DNA from 4 places in the Pseudomonas sp. NPDC078416 genome. Region 1 is predicted to be linked to each of the others. Evidence: predicted binding sites of a transcription regulator. Region 1 holds the regulator's gene; each other region holds the start of a gene.
The links. Region 1 encodes sigma-54, which starts transcription at its own class of promoters, with help from an activator protein. Its sites were predicted from a motif close to ANTGGCATNNANNTTGCTNT; they were not measured.

Region 1 (5,553 bases):
GCAAGGCATCGCCACTTACAAAGGCAATGTCATCATTACCCAGGGCACGATGAAGATCACCGGCAACACCGTGACCATCACCCGTACACCGCAAGGCGACGTGGACGTATTCACGTCCGTGGGCAACCTGGCCTATTACGAGCAGAAGCCATCGGTGGACAAGCCGATCGTTCAGGCATGGGGTGTCACCATCCAGTACTTCGCGGCCCAGAACCGCATTGTGCTGATCGACAAGGCCAAGGTTGTGAACGACGGCAATACGTCCGAAGGCGAGAAAATCGTCTATGACACCGTCAAGCAGGTCGTGAACGCAGGTCGTGCCAATGGCACCAAAATCACCGCTCCACGCCCTCGCATCGACATGGTCATCCAGCCGAAAAAGAAAACCGACCAGCAGAAGGCCCAGTAATGGCGACGCTGAAAGCCCAACACCTGGCCAAGGCCTACAAAAGCCGCCAGGTCGTCCGTGACGTCAGCCTGTCCATCGAGAGCGGCCAGATTGTCGGCCTGCTTGGCCCCAACGGCGCCGGCAAGACCACCTGTTTCTACATGATCGTCGGGCTGGTTCAGGCGGATCAGGGTCGCGTCCTGATCGACGACCAGGACGTCAGCCACCAGCCGATGCACGGGCGCGCACGCGCCGGTATTGGCTACCTGCCACAGGAAGCGTCGATCTTCCGCAAGCTCTCCGTCTCGGACAACATCATGGCGATCCTGGAGACCCGCAAAGAGCTCGATCGCGCTGCCCGCCGCAAGGAGCTGGAGAGCCTGCTGCAGGAATTCCACATCACCCACATTCGCGACAATCTGGGCATGAGCCTGTCGGGCGGCGAACGTCGCCGCGTGGAAATCGCACGCGCCCTCGCCACTTCGCCAAAATTCATTCTGCTCGATGAACCCTTCGCCGGTGTCGACCCTATTTCCGTAGGCGACATCAAGCAGATCATCCACCACCTCAAGGCCAAAGGGATCGGCGTGCTGATCACCGACCACAACGTGCGTGAGACGCTAGACATCTGCGAAACCGCCTACATCGTCAACGATGGGCAGCTGATTGCCGAAGGCGACGCCGAATCCATCCTGGCCAACCAGTTGGTCAAGGAAGTGTATCTGGGTCACGAGTTCCGCCTGTAACCGCAGTGATGACATGAGGTTGTGCGGTACCCCGCAACGTGCGCCATCGCCGACCTCGTTTTTTAATTGTCATCACACTCTAGGCAAACCCTCCAGCTTCAGGCATATAATTTGCTTAAGTTGGCGCCCTCGGCGCCCTGGTAGTAAATGGCGCGCAGTGCGCCGGCGAATAAGGTGTTAAGCCCTGCCATGAAACCTTCGCTAGTCTTGAGAATGGGCCAGCAGCTGACGATGACGCCTCAGCTGCAACAGGCAATCCGCTTGCTTCAGTTGTCGACACTGGATCTCCAACAGGAGATTCAGGAGGCGCTGGAGTCGAACCCGATGCTGGAACGGCAGGAGGAAGGCGACGATTTCGATAACGCCGACCCCCTGGCGGATAACGTAGAGCAAAAGCCCAACGCTGATGTTCAGGAACCCACCTACCAGGAATCGGCGCCAACCGTCGACAACCTCGATGAGGGCGACTGGAACGAGCGCATTCCCAACGAGCTGCCCGTCGACACCGCGTGGGAAGACGTCTACCAAACCAGCGCCAGCAGCCTGCCCAGCAACGACGATGACGAGTGGGATTTCACCACCCGCACCTCCGTTGGCGAGAGCCTGCAAAGCCACCTGCTCTGGCAACTCAACCTGGCGCCAATGTCGGACACCGACCGCCTGATCGCCGTGACCCTGATCGACTGCATCAACAACCAGGGCTACCTCGACGAAACACTCGAAGAAATGCTCGACGCGTTCGATCCCGAGCTCGATATCGAGCTGGACGAAATCGAAGCCGTTCTGCACCGCATTCAGCAGTTCGAGCCTGCCGGCATCGGTGCTCGCAACCTGAGCGAATGCCTGCTGCTGCAGCTTCGCCAGTTGCCGGCCAAAACCAGGTGGCTGGCGGAAGCGCAGAAGCTGGTCAGCGAATACATCGACCTGTTGGGCAGCCGCGACTACGCGCAACTGATGCGCCGCATGAAGCTCAAGGAAGACGACCTGCGTCAGGTCATCGAACTGGTGCAGAGCCTCAACCCGCGCCCCGGTTCGCAGATCGAGTCCAGCGAAGCCGAGTACGTCGTGCCCGACGTCATCGTGCGCAAGGACAACGAGCGCTGGCTGGTGGAGCTGAACCAGGAATCCGTGCCGCGCCTGCGGGTCAATCCCCAGTACGCAGGGTTCGTGCGTCGCGCCGATACCAGCGCCGACAACACGTTCATGCGCAATCAGCTGCAGGAAGCTCGCTGGTTCATCAAGAGCCTGCAGAGCCGTAACGAGACCCTGATGAAGGTGGCGACGCAAATCGTTGAACACCAGCGCGGCTTCCTCGAGTACGGCGACGAGGCCATGAAACCGCTGGTTCTGCATGACATCGCTGAAGCGGTCGGCATGCATGAATCGACGATTTCCCGGGTGACCACGCAAAAGTTCATGCACACGCCGCGCGGGATCTACGAACTCAAATATTTCTTTTCCAGCCACGTCAGCACCTCCGAAGGCGGCGAATGCTCGTCCACGGCGATTCGCGCGATCATCAAAAAACTGGTCGCTGCGGAAAATCAGAAAAAGCCGTTGAGTGACAGCAAGATCGCTGGTTTACTGGAAGCACAAGGCATTCAAGTGGCCCGTCGCACAGTCGCCAAGTACCGCGAATCCCTTGGGATTTCGCCGTCCAGCGAACGCAAGCGACTGATGTAAAGGTCACACGTCAAAGCGTTCCAGTGGCAGGCATTACGCCTGCCTCTTAATGCACTGGCAACGAAGGAGAAGCTGTATGCAAGTCAACATCAGTGGACACCAGCTGGAAGTGACCGAACCTCTGCGGACCTACATCGGCGAGAAACTCGCCCGACTGGAACGCCATTTCGACAAGATCACGAATGTGCAGGTCACGATGGAGGTCGAGAAGCTCAAGCAGAAGATCGAAGCCACCCTGCACGTTCCTGGCGCTGAAGTGGTTGCCAACGCCGAACACGACGACATGTATGCAGCCATTGACCTGCTTGCCGACAAGCTTGACCGCCAACTCAAAAAACATAAGGAAAAACAGCAAAGTCTGCTGCAAGGCGCGACTGCTCGCTGACACTCCCCACTCATGATCCGACTTGAAAATATCCTGACCCCTGGCCGTTCACTTGTGAACGTGCCAGGCGGCAGCAAAAAAGCCGTACTCCAAAACATCGCCAACGTGATCAGCAAGCAAGTGCCTGATCTTGATGAGCAGGTGGTGTTTGAAAGTCTTATTGCCCGTGAAAAGCTCGGCTCTACCGGATTCGGTAATGGCATCGCCATTCCCCACTGCCGCTTGAAGGGCTGTTCAACGCCTGTCAGCGCCGTGCTGCATCTCGAAAAACCCATTGATTTCGACGCCATCGACGGCGCACCGGTTGACCTGCTGTTTGTGCTGCTGGTCCCGGAAGCGGCCACCGATGCCCACCTCGAACTGCTGCGCCAGATCGCCAGCATGCTTGATCAGGCCGAGGTGCGTAAGCGGCTGCGCGGTGCCAAAACCGCTGAAGAGCTCTACAACGTCGTGATCGACGTCCAGAACGGTCACTGATCATGCGCATGATCATCGTCAGCGGCCGCTCCGGCTCCGGCAAGAGCACGGCCCTCGATGTCCTTGAAGACAGCGGATTCTATTGCGTCGATAACCTGCCCGCCGGGCTGCTCCCGGAACTGGCCGAGCGCGCACTGATCAATACCGAATTGGCTGAGCCCCTGCTGGCGGTCTCGATTGACGCGCGCAATCTGCCCAGTCACCTGACGCGATTCCCGCGGATGCTCGCCGAGGTTCGTGCCCGGCATATCCAGTGCGACGTGCTGTTCCTCGACGCCGATGAATCAACCCTGCTCAAGCGCTTTTCCGAAACTCGCCGTCGTCACCCGCTGAGCACGGCAACGCGCTCGTTGGCCGAAGCGATCCGTGACGAGAAGACGTTGCTCGGCCCGATCATCGACCTGGCGGATCTGACCGTCGACACCACGCACCTGAATCTCTACCAGCTGCGCGACATTCTTAAACTGCGCCTGCTGAACAAACCCGAACCGGGCACCGCCTTCCTCATCGAATCCTTCGGCTTCAAGCGCGGTATGCCCGTGGACGCCGACCTGGTGTTCGACGTGCGCTGCCTGCCCAACCCCTACTGGAAACCCGAGCTGCGCGAGCAGTCGGGCCTCGACAAGCCGGTTACCGATTACCTCGCGGCGCAACCGGACGTCGAAGAAATGTTTCAGGACATCTTTTCGTACCTTAATAAGTGGTTGCCCCGCTTCGCCGCCAGCAACCGCGCCTACGTCACTATTGCCATTGGCTGCACCGGCGGACACCACCGCTCTGTCTACCTGACCGAACGTCTGGGTCAGGTGCTGCAGCAATCGCTCAAGAATGTTCAGGTCCGCCACCGCGACCTAAGCTGAAAGGACCTCCATCGCGATGCCCGCTCTAGAAATCACCATCATCAACAAGCTGGGTCTGCACGCCCGGGCCGCCGCCAAGTTCGTGGGTGTCGCCGGCAAGTACCCGTGTCAGATCAGGGTTGGCCGGACGCCGGAAACCATGGTCGATGGCAAAAGCATCATGGCCGTCATGATGCTGGCTGCCGGCAAGGGCACCCTGATCCACCTGGCCACCGAAGGTGAGGACGCCGATGCCGCGCTGGCAGGACTGGTGGAACTGATCAACAACAAGTTTGACGAAGGCGAATAAGTCCCTAGCCTGCACGACGCCTCCATTCCCCGTCAGAGATGATCGATGCCACTGACAGCCATGCCTCCATTTTCGCGAGGGATCAGATCAGGTTCCGAGAAGATGCTGATGCTGGGCAGCGCCGTGGCCGTGGCAGCCATCCTCGCCATCGTGACCTGGTTGCTGTTTCGGGAGCTGGACACCGCCAACGAAGCCGCAGTGCGCTCGGCCAACAATGTGGTACAGCTGATCGACGCTGATGTGCAGCGTAATGCCGAGCTGTACGACACCTCTCTTCAGGGCCTGATCGCTGCATGGCGACGCCCCGATGTCATGACGATTTCGCCGGAGTTACGGCAGCTGGTGCTCTTCGACCGGGCCACGGCGGCGCCTTACAAGGGCGACCTGGTGCTGCTCGATGACACCGGGCGCATCGTCGCCGACTCCACCTCGTTGACGCCTCGGCAGGACAACTTTTCCGATCGGCCGGGTTTTCAGAAACACCGGGACAGCGGCTCGCTGGCACTGGTGGTCGACGGACCTTTTCTGTCGCGCTGGGGCTTCAAGGACCTGTGCATCAGCTTCAGTCGCCGCCTCCCCTCCGCCAATGGCCAGTTTGTCGGCATTGCCAGTGCATCAATGCGCCTGTCCTACTTCGACCAATTGTTTCGCACGCTGGACATCGGCCCTACCAGCACTGTGAACCTGCTAAGCGCGGATGGCGTCCTGCTCGCCCGGCAACCCGA
Region 2 (5,553 bases), on a different contig from region 1:
GCTGCCAACGGTGGTCTTGGCGGCCGGCACCCAGTTGTTGATGGAGAAGACACCGCCCGCACCCACGCTCACGTTGGGCGAATTGGTGGTATCAGGGGCGCCGGTACCGCTGGTAATCAAGCTACCCGACGAATCGAAGGTCACTGCGGTCGCGTCAGCGGTGGTGGAGTTTGGATCGCTGATGCTGCGGCCATCGACCAGGCTGTACATCGTCCAGGTATTGGTGCCCGTCTTCGAAAAATACTGGTCGAGGGTGTGTTCGTTACCCTGACTGTCATACAGCGGCGTGCTGTAGGTGGTGGTGTAGCTGTTGGTGTCGGACGGCGAGAACGTCGCAACCGTCGGAACCGTCGACGAGGAGTTCAGGTTGGAGGCGACGGTGATCAAGCTGGTGCTTTTCGGCGCCAGGTTCGACGAATCGACACGCAGGTTGCTCAACACGCCCGTGGCGACATTGCCCTGACCGTCAACGCTGTAGCCCTGCAGATTGTTGCCCGCTTCGTTGACGATGTAGCCAGCGGAGTCAGTGTGAAATGCACCGGCACGGGTATAGAGCTGCTCGCCGTTGTTGCTCAGCTTGAAGAAGCCGTTGCCGTTGATCGCCAGGTCCAGGCTGCGGCCGGTACCGGTGTTCAGCGTGCCTTGGGTGAACTGCTGCGAAACCGCGGCGGTGGTGACGCCGCTGCCGGTGTTGGTGCCGCCAGAGGTGCCGCGAATCGATTGGGCGTACTGGTCAGCAAATTCCGCACGGGAAGATTTGAAACCGGTGGTCGCGACGTTGGCAATGTTGTTGCCGGTGACGTCGAGACTTTTGTTTGCGGCGTAGAGCCCACTAAGACCAACATTGAAAGACATGATTAACTCCTGCGCCGTCTAGTCGGCTCTAAATTCCGATTTGCTTGATTTTTGCCAGTGCCACCTGGGTGCCGCCGGCCAGGTTCAACGTCATGTCAGAGCCCGTTGTGCCCATGGTCACGCTGTTGACTGTCGCCGGCAGATAGGTGCTCAACGTAGTGGCGGTGCCGTTGAGGCTGCCGTTGGCGACGAAGCTGTAATTGCCCGCTGCCAGCGCTGTGCCGCTGTCATCTTTGCCATCCCAGCTAAAGGATGTAGTGCCGGCCGCCTGAGTACCCAGGTCGATGGTGCGCACGACGTTGGTACCGGTGCTGTCGTAGATCTTCACCGTGGTGTCGGTGCTGGACGATGGCAGCACCACCGATCCGGTCATGGCCTTGCTGGTGTCAACGTAGGTGGAACCTGCGTCCACGGTCACCGAGCGGCCGACCAGCGAGGAAGCCTGCAACGCCTGGGACGACTGATACATGGTGCTGATCGAGTCGACCGAGGTGCTCAGGTTCTGCATGGTTTCCAGGCTGCTGAACTGAGCCAGCTGCGCCACGAACTCGCTGTTGTCCTGAGGATCGAGCGGGTTCTGATTCTGCATTTGCGTGACCAGCAACTGCAGGAATGAATCCTTGCCCAGGGAACTTGAGCCGGTGAGGCTGCTGGTGCTGGATTTGGTGCTGGTGCCTGTGGTTCCGGAGGTCGTGCTTTGCAGCCCTTTGAGGAACGTCGAGGTAGCGTCTGTGCTTGAGACCGTCATGGATTTCGCCCTTTATCACTGACCGAGGGTCAGGACCTTCTGCATCATTGTTTTCGCGGTGTTCATGATTTCCGCATTGGTCTGGAACGAACGGCTGGCCGAGATCATGTCGGCCATCTCGTTGACGACGTTGACGTTCGGGTAATACACGTAGCCGTTCTTGTCCGCTGACGGGTGATTTGGCTCGTAACGTGCCTCCAGGTTGGAAGCGTCTTCGACGATGCCGGAAACCTGCACGCCGGTGCCGGCCTGACCCTGGTCTTCGAACAGCGATGCGCTGCCGCCGGACTCCTGACCCTGGAAGACGGTGGCGAACACCGGATGCCGGGCGCGATAGGTCTTGTCCAGGCTGGAGGACACGGTTTCGGCGTTGGCGATGTTGCTGGCCACGGTGTTGAGGCGGGTGTTCTGGGCACTCATGCCGCTACCGGCAATATTGAAAACACTGGACAGGGACATGGATTACTCTCCGCGCAGGGCTGCAACCAGCCCTTTGAATTTGCTGTTGAGCAAGGTGAAGCTGGCCTGAAAACCGATGGCGTTTTCGGCGTAGTTGGCGTTTTCGACTTGGGAGTCGACGGTGTTCTGGTCCAGCGACGGCTGCGACGGGGTGCGGTAGAGCAGGCTGGCTTCGCCATCGCTCATGCCTTCGGCTTCGATGTGACGGTTGTTGGTCATGTCGAGGGCGAAGTGGCCGTTTTTGCTTTTGTCGCTTTCGGCGGCCAGGACTTTGGAGAAGTCCAGGTCACGCGCCTTGTAGTTGGGGGTGTCGGCGTTGGTGATGTTGTTGGCCAGCACTTCGGCACGCTGAGCGCGGAAGTTGAGTGCTTTTTCGTGGATGCCGAGGGCGTTTTCAAAACTGATGCTCATGTCGGGACCTTTGAGGGCTGACCAGATGTACGTGCAGGAGTTATAGCAAGGTGCGTGCCACTTGCTGGAAGTGCCGTTTTACGAGGGCTGCAGGGGTGTTGGTGCAGGGGGATGACAGAAAAGCGGCAAGGGATTTCCGCTCGATGGGCGGAAAGCGGCAAGGCAGGTGCCGTTTTTTTGCCGTATTACGCGTCAGCATCAGCCTCAGCTTGGAAGATCCAGATCAACAGCGTCTGCCTGGGGGGCAGACCGTTTCGCCTTCGGCGAGTTACTTTTAAAAAGCACTAGATGTAACCAAAAGTGCCTGCTCTCGGTTGGGTCCCTCCTCCGTCGGGATTCCCTCACTCCGACGATGCTCCGTGGGCCCGCGCCGAACGGACATCCATGTCCTGACGGCGCTCTCGCCGCATCCATGCGGCTCGACCCACTCCACATCGTCTGCGTTCGGCCTGCACCCAAGTCGCGATTTTCGTCGTCTGGGCTGGCTGTGCATGAAGATCAAGAGCAGATCAAAGGCTTCCCGGCTAAAGCCGGTCCCACTGAGGACGCGCTGCTTCAACGATCTTTGATCGGTCATCGTCGCGCCTGACAGAACGCATTTTTTCTGTAGGAGCCGGCTTGCTGGCGAACGCGGTGGGTCAGGTATGCATGTATCGACTGACACATTGCATTCGCCAGCAAGCCGGCTCCTACAGTGAAATCGCGCTCACCCAGCGGGACCGGCTCTGACAGTAGGACCGGCTTTAGCCGGGAAGCCCTTGATCTGCTTTAGATGTGCTTCAGATCAGCTTTTGATCTGCTTTAAAGCGCTTTTGATTTTCATACACAAAAGGCTCAGTCACCGCCAATCGCGACTTGGGTGCAGGCTGAACGTAGGTCTCGCGCAGTGGGCCGAGCCGCATGGATGCGGCGAGAGCGCCGTCAGGGCATGGATGCCCGTTCGGCGCGGGCCCACGGAGCGAGACCGGAGTGAGGGTACTCCGACGAAGGAGGAGCCCAACCAGGAGCAGGCACCCTTGGTTACTTGGGGATGGTGCGACTTTCGACTTTTCCAAGTAACTCGCCGAAGGCGAAATGTCTGCCATTAGGCAGACCAAACTCAGCGCCAATACAATCAACCCGCTGCCAAAAATCCAAGCGCCAACACAAAACAAAAACCCGCCTAAGCGGGTTCTAAAACAAAACCGGAGCCAATCACTTGGCCTGATAAATAATCCCGGGACTGCACTGCACCATCTGATAATGATCCGGTAACCCGTTCAACGCCTCCGACGCCCCAAGGAACAAATACCCCCCAGGCTTCAACGTCGAATGAATACGCAACAAAATATCCTTCTTCACCTCCGCCGAAAAATAAATCAGCACATTGCGACAGAACACGATATCGAACTTGCCCAACGCCGCATAACTGTCCAACAGATTGAACGAACGGAACTCCACACGGCTCTTGATCGGCGCCTTCACCGTCCAGCGCCCTGGCGTCTTCTGATCGAAGAAACGCTGCAGACGATCCGGCGACAGACCCCGGCCGATGGCCAGACTGTCGTACTCACCCGTCTTGCAATTGTTCAACATCAAACCCGACAAATCCGTCGCCACAATCTGCGCCCCGGACTTCAACTGCCCCGGGTTACTGCGCTCGAACTCATCGATTGTCATCGACAGCGAATACGGTTCCTGACCTGACGAACACGCCGCCGACCAGATGCGCAAACGCTGGTTAGGGCTGGCCTTGATCGCCTCGGGCAACACCTTGTTCTTCATCACCTCGAAGGGATACGTGTCGCGAAACCATAACGTTTCGTTGGTGGTCATCGCATCGACCACCTGCTCGCGCAAACCACTGCGCGGCTGGGTCTGGATACGCTGAATCAGCTCACCCAACGACTTGATGGACTGTTGTTCCATCAACTTGTTGAGGCGGCTGGAGACCAGATACTGCTTATTTTCACCCAGCAAAATGCCACAGGCTTTTTCCAGGAATACCCGGAACTGATCAAAATCCAAATTACCTGTAGACATGCCGCCTCTCAAATCATGTGAACAGCAAGGAGGAAAACCCCTCCTCAGCTGATATCTGCCGCCTTGATACGATCTACTACCCTCGCCGCCAGATCGTCCGGCCGGAACTTGGCCAGGAAATCATCAGCGCCGACCTTCTTGACCATCGCCTGGTTGAACACGCCGGACAACGACGTGTGCAACACAATGTGCAACTTCTGCATGCGCGGGTCGCTGCGAATCTCCGCAGTGAGGGTATAGCCATCCATCTCCGGCATTTCAATGTCGGAAATCATCATCAGGAATTCTTCTTCCGGCTTCTTGCCTTCATCCACCAGTTTGCGCAGGAAATCCAGTGCCTGACGACCGTCATTCAACGCCGTGACTTCCACGCCGACGGTTTGCAGGCAACGCGTCACCTGTTTGCGCGCCACCGAGGAATCATCGACCGTCAGCACACGCAACGACAGCGCCTTGTGCTGCACCTCCGCCGTGACCACGCCGACCGAGATGTTCTCGGAGACCGGCGCCACCTCGGCGAGGATCTTCTCGACGTCGATGATCTCCACCAACTGGTTGTCCAGACGCGTCACTGCCGTCAGGTAGTGGTCGCGACCCGTGCCCTTGGGTGGCGGATGAATGTCTTCCCAGTTCATGTTGACGATGCGTTCCACCGCATGCACCAGGAAGCCCTGAATCTTGGTGTTGTATTCCGTGATGATCACGAATGAATTGGTAATGTCAGCCAGCGGCTTGCCACCGGTCGCCAACGCCAGATCGAGGATCGGGATGGTCCCGCCACGAATACTTGCCACACCGCGCACAATCGGACTGGATTTGGGCATGTGGGTAAGTTTCGGGCATTGAAGCACCTCTTTTACCTTGAACACGTTGATCCCATACAACTGCTTGCCGTCCAACCGGAACAGCAACAGTTCAAGGCGGTTCTGCCCGACCAGTTGAGTGCGCTGGTTTACTGAATCCATCACACCAGCCATGCACCACTCCTCCCAAAACGACCAATTGCGCTACCGGATCGGTAAGCGGCACGGCCCTTGCTATTTACACATCATGAACAC
Region 3 (5,553 bases), on a different contig from region 1:
CAAACGAGGGCAACACCCTATGAGAAGACTTAAGCGTGATCCGATGGAAAGAGCATTTTCGCGCGGATACCAGTATGGCGTATCCGGTAAATCCCGTGAGCTTTGCCCATTTACTCTACCGTCAGTGCGTCAAGCCTGGATCAATGGCTGGCGAGAAGGACGCGGCGACAACTGGGACGGTATGACCGGCACTGCGGGCATTCACAGACTCAACGAACTTCACGCGGTCGGCTGACGCAACCCTCACGTTACAGCCTGACCTAAAGCTTCTTCGACATGCTTGACCGATTCACCATTACCACGCACGCCCCACCCGGGCGGCGGGCTCAAGCCCAAGAGGGGTTCCAGTCGGAACCCCTCTTTTCGTCCGGATGAAGCGGGATGGATCAGCGGGACATCGCCGCGATCGCGTCCACCGACTCGCGAATCAGCGCCGGCCCCTTGTAGATAAAGCCCGAATAAATCTGCACCAGACTCGCCCCGGCAGCGATCTTCTCGGCTGCGTGTCTGCCTTCGGTAATGCCACCGGCCGCAATGATCGGCAAGCGCCCGCCCAGCTCACCGGCCAGCACCTTGACGATGTGCGTGCTCTGCTCGCGCACCGGCGCGCCCGACAGGCCACCCGCTTCGTCGCCGTGGGGCAAGCCTTCAACCCCCTGGCGGCTGAGGGTGGTGTTGGTCGCGATCACCGCGTCCATGCCCGACTCCAGCAACGCGCCGGCAACCAGTACGGTCTCTTCATCGCTCATGTCCGGTGCAATCTTGATGGCCAGCGGCACGCGTTTGCCGTGAATCAGTGTCAGGGCTTCCTGGCGCAGACGCAGGGCTACGAGCAGTTGCTTGAGCGAGTCGCCGAATTGCAGGCTGCGCAGGCCCGGCGTGTTCGGCGAACTGACGTTGACGGTGATGTAACTGGCGTGGGCGTAGACCTTGTCCAGGCAGATCAGGTAGTCATCGACGGCGCGCTCAACCGGGGTGTCGACGTTCTTGCCGATGTTGATGCCCAGCACGCCCTTGTATTGCGCGGCCTGCACCCGGCTGACCAGATTGTCGACGCCCAGGTTGTTGAAGCCCATGCGGTTGATGATGGCTTCGGCGTGGGGCAGACGGAAAATGCGCGGTTTGGGATTGCCCGGCTGAGGCCGTGGCGTGACGGTGCCGATCTCGACGAAACCGAACCCCAGTTGCGAGAAGCCGTCGATGGCCGCGCCGTTCTTGTCCAGCCCCGCCGCCAGCCCGACCGGGTTGGGGAAGCGCAGGCCCATGACGGTCACCGGCAGCTGCATCGGCGCCTTGTTGAACAGGCCGTTTAGCCCCAGACGCCCGCCTGCTCCGATCAGATCGATGGACAGATCGTGGGAAGCTTCCGGGGAGAGTTTGAACAGTAACTGGCGGGCCAGGTTATACATGGGCGGGCGCGGCTCGATTGCGGCTGGGATCAGCGGCGGATTATAAACGCCGGCGCAGGCGAAGCGCGAGGCATGTCGAGAACTTTGCTGACTGACCTGCTCGCCGCTGGCATATCGCTTGCTTTAAGTGCTGTATCGACTCGATCCAATGGCGGAGCGAGACACAGGACAATGACGTCGCTGTCGCCGCGGTTCAATCGGGGCGAGGCGGCGTTTTTTTTGGACGATCGGCGGCGTTGAAAGGCGCGTCGGCCTCCACGCGGAATGGCACTCATGAATGACACGCTCACCCCCTCGCAGGCCTGGGTCAACGGCAGCGATGCACCGGAGCTGGCCAGCGTCGACCTCGGTTTCATGGCGCTCACCGACAGCGCCTCGCTCATCGTCGCCGCGACCCAGGGCTTCGCCCAGCCCTATGGCCTGCACATCAACCTGCACCGCCAGCCATCGTGGGCCAACCTGCGCGACAAACTGGTCAGCGGCCAATTGCATGCGGCCCACAGCCTCTACGGCCTGGTCTACGCCGTGCAACTGGGACTGGCCGGGCCGGCAAAGAACATGGCGGTGCTGATGGGGCTGAACCAGAACGGCCAGAGCATCAACCTGTCGCGGTCACTGCAGGAGGCTGGTGTGACCACTCCTGATGCACTCGATCGACGCACGCACCAAAGCGACTCAAAACTGACCTTCGCCCAGACCTTTCCCACCGGCAATCACGCCCTGTGGCTCTATTACTGGCTCGCGAGCCAGGGTATTCATCCGCTGCGCGATGTCGACAGCGTGGTGGTGCCGCCGCCGCAGATGGTCGAGCACTTGCAGGCCGGGCGTATCGACGGCTTTTGCGTCGGCGAGCCTTGGGGTGCCAGCGCCGTTCAGCAAAACCTGGGCTTCACCCTCGCGACGTCCCAGGCCATCTGGCCGGATCACCCGGAGAAGGTGTTGGCGTGCAGCCTGGAATTCGCCGAGCAGTACCCGAACACGGCGCGGGCGCTGGTGATGGCCGTGATTGAAGCCAGTCGTTTCATAGAAGAGAGCGCTGACAATCGCCGAAGCACGGCGCAGTTGCTCAGCGCCGCCGAGTACGTCAATGCTCCCGTCGGCGCCATCGAATCGCGGCTGCTTGGCGAATACGACGACGGGCTCGGCAACCGGTGGCACGACCACCACGCTATCCGCTTCCATGGCGACGGTGAGGTGAACATGCCGTGGCTTTCCGACGGCATGTGGTTCATGACCCAGTTCCGCCGCTGGGGCTTGTTGCGCGAAGACCCGGATTACCTCGGCGTCGCCCGCAGCGTCCAGCAACTGGGCCTGTACCGCAAGGCCGCCGAAGCACTGGGCGTCGCCGTGCCGCCGTCGCCCATGCGCAGCAGCCAGCTGATTGACGGCAAAATCTGGGACGGCAGCGACCCGGCGCGTTACGCCCGCAGCTTCAAGCTGCACGCGCTGGCCGATGCGGCCCTCGTTCATGCTGATCGCTGAGGAGACGCCAAGATGCTGCGAATCCTGCTGATCAACGACACCCCTAAAAAGGTCGGTCGCCTGAAAGCGGCGCTGACCGAAGCCGGTTTCGAGGTGATCGACGAATCCGGGCTGATCATCGACCTGCCGGCCCGGGTCCACGCCGTGCGCCCGGACGTGATCCTCATCGACACCGAATCGCCGGGCCGTGACGTGCTGGAGCAAGTGGTGCTGGTGACCCGCGATCTGCCACGCCCGATCGTGATGTTCACCGACGAGCACGACCCCGTTGTGATGCGTCAGGCGATCAAGTCCGGGGTCAGCGCCTACATCGTCGAAGGCATTCACGCCCAACGCCTGCAGCCGATTCTGGACGTCGCCATGGCCCGCTTTGAAAGCGATCAGGACCTGCGCGCGCAACTGCATGCCCGCGATCAGCAACTGGCCGAGCGCAAGCGCATCGAGATGGCCAAGGGACTGCTGATGAAGATGAAGCAGTGCAACGAGGAAGAGGCCTACACCCTGATGCGACGCCAGGCCATGAGCCGCCAGCAGAAGCTGATTCAGGTGGCAGAGCAGATCATCGCCATGAGTGAGCTGCTGGGCTGAGCGCATCCAGGCCCGGACGACCTCGGCGTGAATGGCTACACCCACTCTCTCTGTAGAGACCGGCTTTGGGTAGGCCGAAAGTTGGATGCCTTACCAAGGTCCACTGTAGGAACGCGCTTTCCCGCGAACGCGGTGTGCCTGTGACGAACCCATCGCCTGACACTCTGCCTTCGCGGGCAAGCGCGCTCCTACAGGTTGAGTGGCCGACGCCATTTGCTCGTTTGACGCATGCCTACTGCATGAGCCGGCTTGCTGCGGGCCGCGATCGGACGAACCCATTGTGGCAGCTGACGACTGAGCCGCTGACCCACCGCCCCCACTGCCCCACTGCATTCGCCAGCAAGCCAGCATCTGCCGGCTTTGGTCATTCCGAAGGTAGGGTGCCTCGCCGAGATCCACTGTAGGAGCGCGCTTGCCCGCGAACGCGGTATGCCTGTGACGAACCCATCGCCTGACACTCTGCCTTCGCGGGCAAGCGCGCTCCTACAGGTCCAGTGCCCGACGCCATTTGCTCGTTTGACGCTAGCCCATTGTAGGAACCGGCTTGCTGCGGGCCGCGATCGGACGAACCCACTGTGTCAGCTGACGCTGTGCCGCTGACCCACTGCATTCGCCAGCAAGCCGGCTCGAAAAAATGCGCAGGGCCTGCCGAATTCATCCCAACCCGGAGTCTGGCGCGCATTTGGCCCATGTATTGCTAGCTACACATCACAGGTAACCAACGGCGGTTGCCCACTCACGACAAAGACGTCGCACCCCTTCGCGAAAGCGTACAGGGCTGCGGCGTTTTTTCGTTTTTGCCCTGAGTACATCGGGGCGGGTGGAGTGCCGGTCTGGTGCTTCGCCTGCATGACCTGAACCGTAGCGGTGCGAGAGACATCTCCACCGAACACGAATCCCTGCAGATGAGGTGGTAGATGAACACGAGTTTCTGGAAAGCCGGCCATAAACCGACATTGTTTGCAGCGTTCCTGTATTTCGACCTGAGCTTCATGGTCTGGTACCTGCTCGGCCCGATGGCGGTGCAGATTGCCGCCGACCTGCACCTGACCACCCAGCAACGCGGCCTGATGGTGGCGACGCCGATTCTCGCGGGTGCGGTGCTGCGGTTCATCATGGGCATGCTCGCCGATCAGTTGTCACCGAAGACCGCAGGGATCATCGGCCAGGTTATCGTCATCGCCGCGCTGCTTGGTGCCTGGCAACTGGGCATTCACAGCTATGAACAAGCGCTGCTGCTAGGGGTATTTCTCGGCATGGCCGGCGCGTCCTTCGCGGTGGCCCTGCCGCTGGCCTCGCAGTGGTACCCGCCGCAGCATCAGGGCAAAGCCATGGGCATCGCCGGGGCCGGCAACTCCGGTACTGTGTTCGCGGCACTGATCGCACCCGTGCTGGCGGCCAGTTTCGGCTGGAACAACGTGTTCGGCTTCGCCGTAGCGCCGCTGCTGCTGACCCTCATCGCTTTCTCCCTCATGGCCAAAAACGCTCCGGAACGCCCCAAAGCCAAATCCATGGGTGACTATTTCAAAGCCCTGGGCGACCGCGACAGCTGGTGGTTCATGTTCTTTTACAGCGTCACCTTCGGCGGCTTCATCGGCCTGGCCAGCGCCCTGCCCGGCTATTTCAACGATCAATACGGCCTGAGCCCGGTGACCGCAGGTTACTACACCGCCGCCTGCGTTTTCGGCGGCAGCATGATGCGGCCACTGGGCGGCGCCCTCGCCGATCGCTTCGGCGGGATTCGCACGTTGTCCGGCATGTACGCCGTCGCGGCGATCTGCATCGCTGCCGTCGGTTTCAACCTGCCCAGCTCCTGGGCCGCACTGGCGCTCTTCGTCGCGGCCATGCTAGGCCTCGGCGCTGGTAACGGCGCGGTGTTCCAGCTGGTACCGCAACGCTTTCGCAAAGAGATCGGCGTCATGACCGGCCTGATCGGCATGGCCGGCGGCATCGGCGGTTTCCTGCTCGCCGCCGGGCTTGGCGCCATCAAGCAGAACACCGGCGAGTACCAACTGGGACTGTGGCTGTTCGCGTTCCTCGGCGTACTGGCATGGTTCGGTTTGATGAACGTCAA
Region 4 (5,553 bases), on a different contig from region 1:
CCGCTTCCCGCGCAGCAAGCGCCGCCGGGAGCACGCCCTGCACGGGCCGAATTGCACCCGATAACGCCAGCTCGCCCAGACACTCAATGCCCTCCAGTGCAAGGGTCGGCACCTGCGCGCTGGCGGCCAGCAACCCAAGCGCAATGGCAAGATCGAAGCGCCCGCCGTCCTTGGGCAAATCGGCAGGGGCAAGGTTTAGCGTGATGCGTCGCGCCGGAAATTCCAGTCGACAGTTAAGGATCGCACTGCGCACCCGATCCTTGCTTTCCTTCACCGCGCCCTCTGGTAGGCCCACCAGCGTCAAACTGGGCAGCCCGTTGGCGAGATGGGTTTCGACGGTCACGGCAGGCGCTTCGACACCAACCTGGGCACGGCTCAGAACAATCGCGAGGGACATGTCTTTCCTTGAAGGCAGCACCGCTTCCTGCGGCGAGCTGAAGGATAGTCATTGCCCTGAAGCTTGGCCCCGTGCATGTTCTACGGCATGTGTATGAATCGAAGGAGTGAGGTGAATCATGACCAGAACTGGAATGCAGCCTGCACGTCCGGGAGAAATTCTCACCGAGGAATCTCTCAAACCGTTGTCAGCTGCGGACAACACTTTGGTCACCTTTGCCTCGGCGCGAGCCGGTGACTTCGAAGCGCTTGTTGCCATCCGGATTGAGGCCATGCGTGAGAGCCTTGAGCGCATTGGGCGTTTCGATCCCGTGCGCGCCCGGGAACGTTTCCGGGAAGGTTTTTCTCCCGAATTTACCCGCCACGTTGAGGTTTCCGGCGAGCGGGTGGGTTTTGTCGTGGTCAAGCCGCGTATCGACGGGTTGTTGCTCGATCACCTTTACATCAAGCCAGGCGCACAGGGATCAGGAACAGGTTCGATTGTCCTTCGTCAGATCTTCATGGAAGCGGACGCGGCGGTGCAGACTTTATACGTTGGGGCTCTGAAGGAAAGCGCTTCAAACCGGTTTTACATTCGGCATGGGTTTCAGTTCGTCGAGGCTGGCGAGTTCGATAATTACTATGTTCGGCACGCTGCTCAAGGCTGCCCGCCAGTGGGTGGCTGAACAAAGCCTTCATAGGACAGCGCCGACAGGCGTTACGGCCGGCGCCCGGTCTTGAGACCACCCGGAGTTCTGGCTGAACTTACGGTTCTTACGACCTGCGCAAAGCAGAGATCGAGCGGGGTGAGGCGATCAAAGCCCAGGTTCAGCGCATTGCGCACTGCGCCTGAGCAACATCAGCATCCAACGCTCAACCCTGCGGCTCAGCCCTTGACGCCTTCGGCTGTGTCGCCAACTGCGCTTCCATCTCCGCCATCTTCGCTTCCAGTGCCTCAAGACGGGCGCGGGTGCGGGCGAGGACGATCATCTGGCTGTCGAATTCTTCCCGGCTGACCAGGTCCAGCTTGCTGAAGCCGCTTTGCAGCAGCGCCTTGAACTGGGTTTCGAATTCGCTGCGTGGAACCGGGGTTTCGCCGCTGAACAGGCGGGAAGCGTGGCCGCTCAGGGCGTCGAGAAAAGCTTTGGGGGCGAGCATGATGATATTCCGGAATCAGATGGGACGAGTGTAGCACGCAGCTTTTGGCCACTTGGGGCTGGGCATGGGCTGCACGCTTTTCGCGCATGACCTCGGGCACGTGCGCACCGTTGTTGTGCGGCGATGGCAATCGACGACTACGCTGAAGCATGAATTATCGGTCGAAGTGCCGAAATTCTTGCCGATCGGTGAGATGGCAAGCTTTCTGCTTAGTGGCTTGTAACCCATGCACTGATGCAGTCGCTGTGACGAATGCAGTGCGGCAGGCGGAGCGGGGAATGTTTCGTCAGAAGCGGTTTTCTGGAGTTGGTCAGGTCTCTTGCGGACACGACGCGTTACAAAGCCAGACACTGCGCTTAGACTTGAGTCGGGTTTGTTTTCCTGGGGCAAGTCCACCAATTCGGGAGAAAGTTTCATGAAGCTAGTCACTGCCATCATCAAGCCGTTCAAGCTGGACGACGTACGCGAGTCGCTGTCCGAAATCGGCGTGCAGGGCATCACGGTTACTGAAGTCAAAGGCTTCGGACGTCAGAAAGGCCACACCGAGCTGTATCGCGGTGCGGAGTATGTAGTCGACTTCCTCCCCAAGGTGAAGATCGATGTTGCGATCGACGACAAGGATCTGGACCGCGTTATCGAAGCGATAACCAAAGCGGCCAACACCGGCAAGATCGGTGACGGAAAGATCTTCGTGGTCAATCTGGAACAGGCCATCCGCATCCGTACCGGCGAAACCGATACCGACGCAATCTAAGCCGCCAAACCCCAACGCCCCAGGAGAAAACAATATGACTCTGCGTCAATTCGCAGGGCTAGGAGCCCTGTTGTCCCTCGTAACCCCTGGCTTGGCCATGGCGGCAGACGAAGTGGCAGCCCCCGTACTCAATTCCGGCGACACCGCCTGGATGCTGACCTCCACCGCGCTGGTGCTGTTCATGACCATCCCCGGTCTGGCGCTGTTCTACGGCGGCATGGTCCGCTCGAAAAACATTCTTTCCGTGATGATGCAGTGCTTCGCCATTACCGGCCTGATCAGCATCCTGTGGGTCGTTTACGGCTACAGCATGGCGTTCGACACCACCGGGATGGAAGCCAACGTCGTCAACTTCAACTCCTTCGTCGGCGGTCTGTCGAAGGCGTTCCTGGCAGGCATCACCCCTGCGAGCATCACAGGCCCTGCGGCGCTGTTCCCGGAAGCCGTTTTCGTGACCTTCCAGATGACCTTCGCCATCATCACCCCGGCCCTGATCGTCGGCGCCTTCGCAGAACGCATGAAGTTCTCCGCGATGCTGATCTTCATGGGGATCTGGTTCACCCTGGTTTACGCGCCAATCGCGCACATGGTCTGGAGCGGCGTCGGTGGTCTGTTGTGGGACTGGGGCGTGCTCGACTTCGCGGGCGGCACCGTTGTTCACATCAACGCCGGTGTGGCTGGCCTGGTAGCGTGCCTGGTACTGGGCAAGCGCAAAGGTTTCCCGACCACCCCGATGGCTCCGCACAATCTGGGTTACACCCTGGTCGGCGCGGCCATGCTCTGGGTCGGCTGGTTCGGCTTCAACGCAGGTTCCGCGGCTGCGGCCAACGGCACCGCCGGTATGGCCATGCTGGTTACCCAGATCGCTACCGCTGCTGCAGCGCTGGGCTGGATGTTCGCCGAATGGCTGACTCACGGTAAGCCAAGCGCTCTGGGCATCGCCTCGGGTGTGGTTGCCGGTCTGGTTGCTGTCACTCCGGCTGCCGGTACTGTCGGCCCGATGGGCGGCCTGATCATCGGTCTGGCGGCAGGCGTGGTCTGCTTCTTCTGCGCCACCAGCCTGAAACGCAAACTGGGCTACGACGACTCCCTGGATGCTTTCGGCGTTCATGGTATCGGCGGTATTCTCGGCGCGATTCTGACCGGCGTGTTCGCAGCCCCTTCGCTGGGCGGCTTCGGCACCGTGACCGACATCGCGGCACAAGTCTGGATTCAGTGCAAAGGCGTCGGCTTCACCGTCATCTACACCGCAATCGTGACCTTCATCATTCTCAAGGTGCTCGACATGGTCATGGGCCTGCGTGTCACCGAAGAAGAAGAAGCGGTTGGCCTGGATCTGGCGCAACACAACGAACGTGGCTACAACTTGTAATCCACCCATGAAAAAATGCCCGGGTCTCCGGGCATTTTTTTGTCTGGCGTTTGTCGATAGGGATGTCCGCACAGGGGGCAGGCGCTCCAGGCAGGAACATCCGCAGCAATGTGCGGCCAAACCCGACGATTCCGGAGGCTTGCGAGGGCATAAACGCCCTTGTTCAGCGCTCTTGAAAATCGTCGCTCATTACGCACTTTGTTTTTTTTTCCAGCGCGTTAGAATGCGCGCCGAAGGGCGGAGAACGGTATGTGGCAACAGACCTTGATCACGCTGCGGGCAAGGCCTCGTGGTTTCCATCTGGTGACTGACGAGATCGTCGCGGGCCTTCGTGAATTACGCGAATGCCGCATCGGCCTGCTGCATGTCTGGTTGCAGCACACTTCGGCCTCGTTGACCGTCAACGAGAACGCAGACCCGGCGGTACGTCGCGATTTCGAGCGTTTCTTCAACCGTCTGGTGCCCCAGGGGCGCGACGGCTACGAGCATGACGACGAAGGGCCCGATGATTTGCCGGCGCACTTCAAAGCCAGTCTGCTTGGCTGCCAGCTTACATTACCGGTTACAAATGGACGGCTGGCGTTGGGCACATGGCAGGGTATTTATCTGGGCGAGCACCGCGATGCAGGCGGTGCCCGTAAAGTCCTCGTCACGCTTCAGGGTGAGGGGCACGACCGCTGAGAGTACGCGGTAGTTGAATTTTTTCCGGCTGTCCAAGAAATCAAGCCCGGCTGGGCTATAACTAATCTGCTTTCGCAAGTCATGAGGTAGAACATGAGCGACGACGACATCGAAGAAGGTCTGGAAGACGATCTGGAAGAAGGGGAGGACGGTGAGGGGCTTGCAGCGGCTTCCGATGAAGATGTAGTGGAGGTCGATGACAGCGCTGAAGTCTCTGCGACTCCGGCCAAAGGCAAGGCCAAGGCTGCCGTCTCGGTTGACGAATTGCCGAGCGTGGAGGCCAAGAATAAAGAGCGTGATGCTCTGGCTCGCGCGATGGAAGAGTTCCTGGCTCGCGGTGGCAAGGTCGTGGAAGTGGAGGCCAACGTGGTCGCCGATCCGCCCAAGAAGCCCGACAACAAGTACGGCAGCCGCCCTATCTAAGGGACTGGCTGTGCGCCTGATGAAAAACCCGCTGTCGCTGCGGGTTTTTTATTGCCTGCGATTCGGGTGGTTTAGTTGTCAGGTACTGGCATCGGGCAATGCTGTGGGAGCGCGGTTGCCCGCGAATCGCGATGTGCCTGATATAAATGTGTAGCTGACACACCGCAGTTCGCGGGCAAGCGCGCTCCTGCAAAGAGCGGTGTGGACGAAGCAGGAAGTTGTGATCAAGCCCAGCGGGCCAGCGCCTCTGGTAATTGCGTCAGACTGCTGATTTCAGCGTCCGGCGCTCTTTCAGCCTCCCAGACCTTACCGCCGGGGTTGTACCAGATGGCCCGCATGCCGGCCTTTTGAGCACCGGCGATGTCGTCACCGGGGTGATCACCAACATGCACGGCCTGGCTGGCATCGGCTTTGCCGCGCTTCAGCGCTTCGACGAAAGGCGCAGGGTCGGGTTTGCCGATGCCCAGGTCTTCGGCGCATAGCGCGAAGGCGAAATAGTCGGCCAGGCCAAGGCGGCGGACGTCGGCATTGCCGTTGGTCACGACACCCAGCGTGTAAGACTTGGTCAGGATCTCCAGGGTCGGAACCACTTCAGGGAAGATGTCCAACTGGTGTCGCCCCTGAAGAAACACTTCAAAGCTCTGGTCCGCCAGTTCATGGGCTTGGGCATGATCATACCCGGCATCCTCAAGGGCGTGAAAAAGCACCGTGCGGCGCAACGCACTGATCCGGTGCTTGAACGTCGGATCCTCTTCGATGAGTCGCGAGCGAATCTCCCACAGATGCTCGA

Region 2: the regulator sigma-54 is predicted to act here: its motif matches at 2,516-2,535, upstream of flgB (flagellar basal body rod protein FlgB).
Region 3: the regulator sigma-54 is predicted to act here: its motif matches at 1,515-1,534, upstream of ACQKEN_RS08485 (CmpA/NrtA family ABC transporter substrate-binding protein).
Region 4: the regulator sigma-54 is predicted to act here: its motif matches at 1,726-1,745, upstream of glnK (P-II family nitrogen regulator).

What each region holds. Positions count from the first base shown of each region.
Region 1 is NZ_JBNNGV010000027.1:13,556-19,108, reverse strand. Features, by position in the region: gene lptA (lipopolysaccharide transport periplasmic protein LptA) at 1-409, shown strand, start outside; gene lptB (LPS export ABC transporter ATP-binding protein) at 409-1,134, shown strand; gene ACQKEN_RS20120 (RNA polymerase factor sigma-54) at 1,324-2,817, shown strand; gene hpf (ribosome hibernation-promoting factor, HPF/YfiA family) at 2,894-3,202, shown strand; gene ptsN (PTS IIA-like nitrogen regulatory protein PtsN) at 3,215-3,679, shown strand; gene rapZ (RNase adapter RapZ) at 3,682-4,539, shown strand; gene ACQKEN_RS20100 (HPr family phosphocarrier protein) at 4,556-4,828, shown strand; gene ACQKEN_RS20095 (sensor domain-containing diguanylate cyclase) at 4,931-5,553, shown strand, end outside.
Region 2 is NZ_JBNNGV010000024.1:16,172-21,724, forward strand. Features, by position in the region: gene flgE (flagellar hook protein FlgE) at 1-855, opposite strand, end outside; gene ACQKEN_RS19035 (flagellar hook assembly protein FlgD) at 884-1,603, opposite strand; gene flgC (flagellar basal body rod protein FlgC) at 1,619-2,062, opposite strand; gene flgB (flagellar basal body rod protein FlgB) at 2,066-2,473, opposite strand; gene cheR (protein-glutamate O-methyltransferase CheR) at 3,668-4,495, opposite strand; gene ACQKEN_RS19055 (chemotaxis protein CheV) at 4,540-5,472, opposite strand; gene flgA (flagellar basal body P-ring formation chaperone FlgA) at 5,546-5,553, shown strand, end outside.
Region 3 is NZ_JBNNGV010000005.1:152,423-157,975, forward strand. Features, by position in the region: gene rmf (ribosome modulation factor) at 20-235, shown strand; gene ACQKEN_RS08480 (quinone-dependent dihydroorotate dehydrogenase) at 387-1,409, opposite strand; gene ACQKEN_RS08485 (CmpA/NrtA family ABC transporter substrate-binding protein) at 1,683-2,891, shown strand; gene ACQKEN_RS08490 (ANTAR domain-containing response regulator) at 2,904-3,479, shown strand; gene ACQKEN_RS08495 (nitrate/nitrite transporter) at 4,397-5,553, shown strand, end outside.
Region 4 is NZ_JBNNGV010000001.1:154,024-159,576, forward strand. Features, by position in the region: gene ACQKEN_RS00700 (YifB family Mg chelatase-like AAA ATPase) at 1-397, opposite strand, end outside; gene ACQKEN_RS00705 (N-acetyltransferase family protein) at 516-1,061, shown strand; gene ACQKEN_RS00710 (accessory factor UbiK family protein) at 1,249-1,533, opposite strand; gene glnK (P-II family nitrogen regulator) at 1,949-2,287, shown strand; gene ACQKEN_RS00720 (ammonium transporter) at 2,322-3,659, shown strand; gene ACQKEN_RS00725 (secondary thiamine-phosphate synthase enzyme YjbQ) at 3,909-4,340, shown strand; gene ACQKEN_RS00730 (hypothetical protein) at 4,434-4,763, shown strand; gene ACQKEN_RS00735 (HAD family hydrolase) at 4,988-5,553, opposite strand, start outside.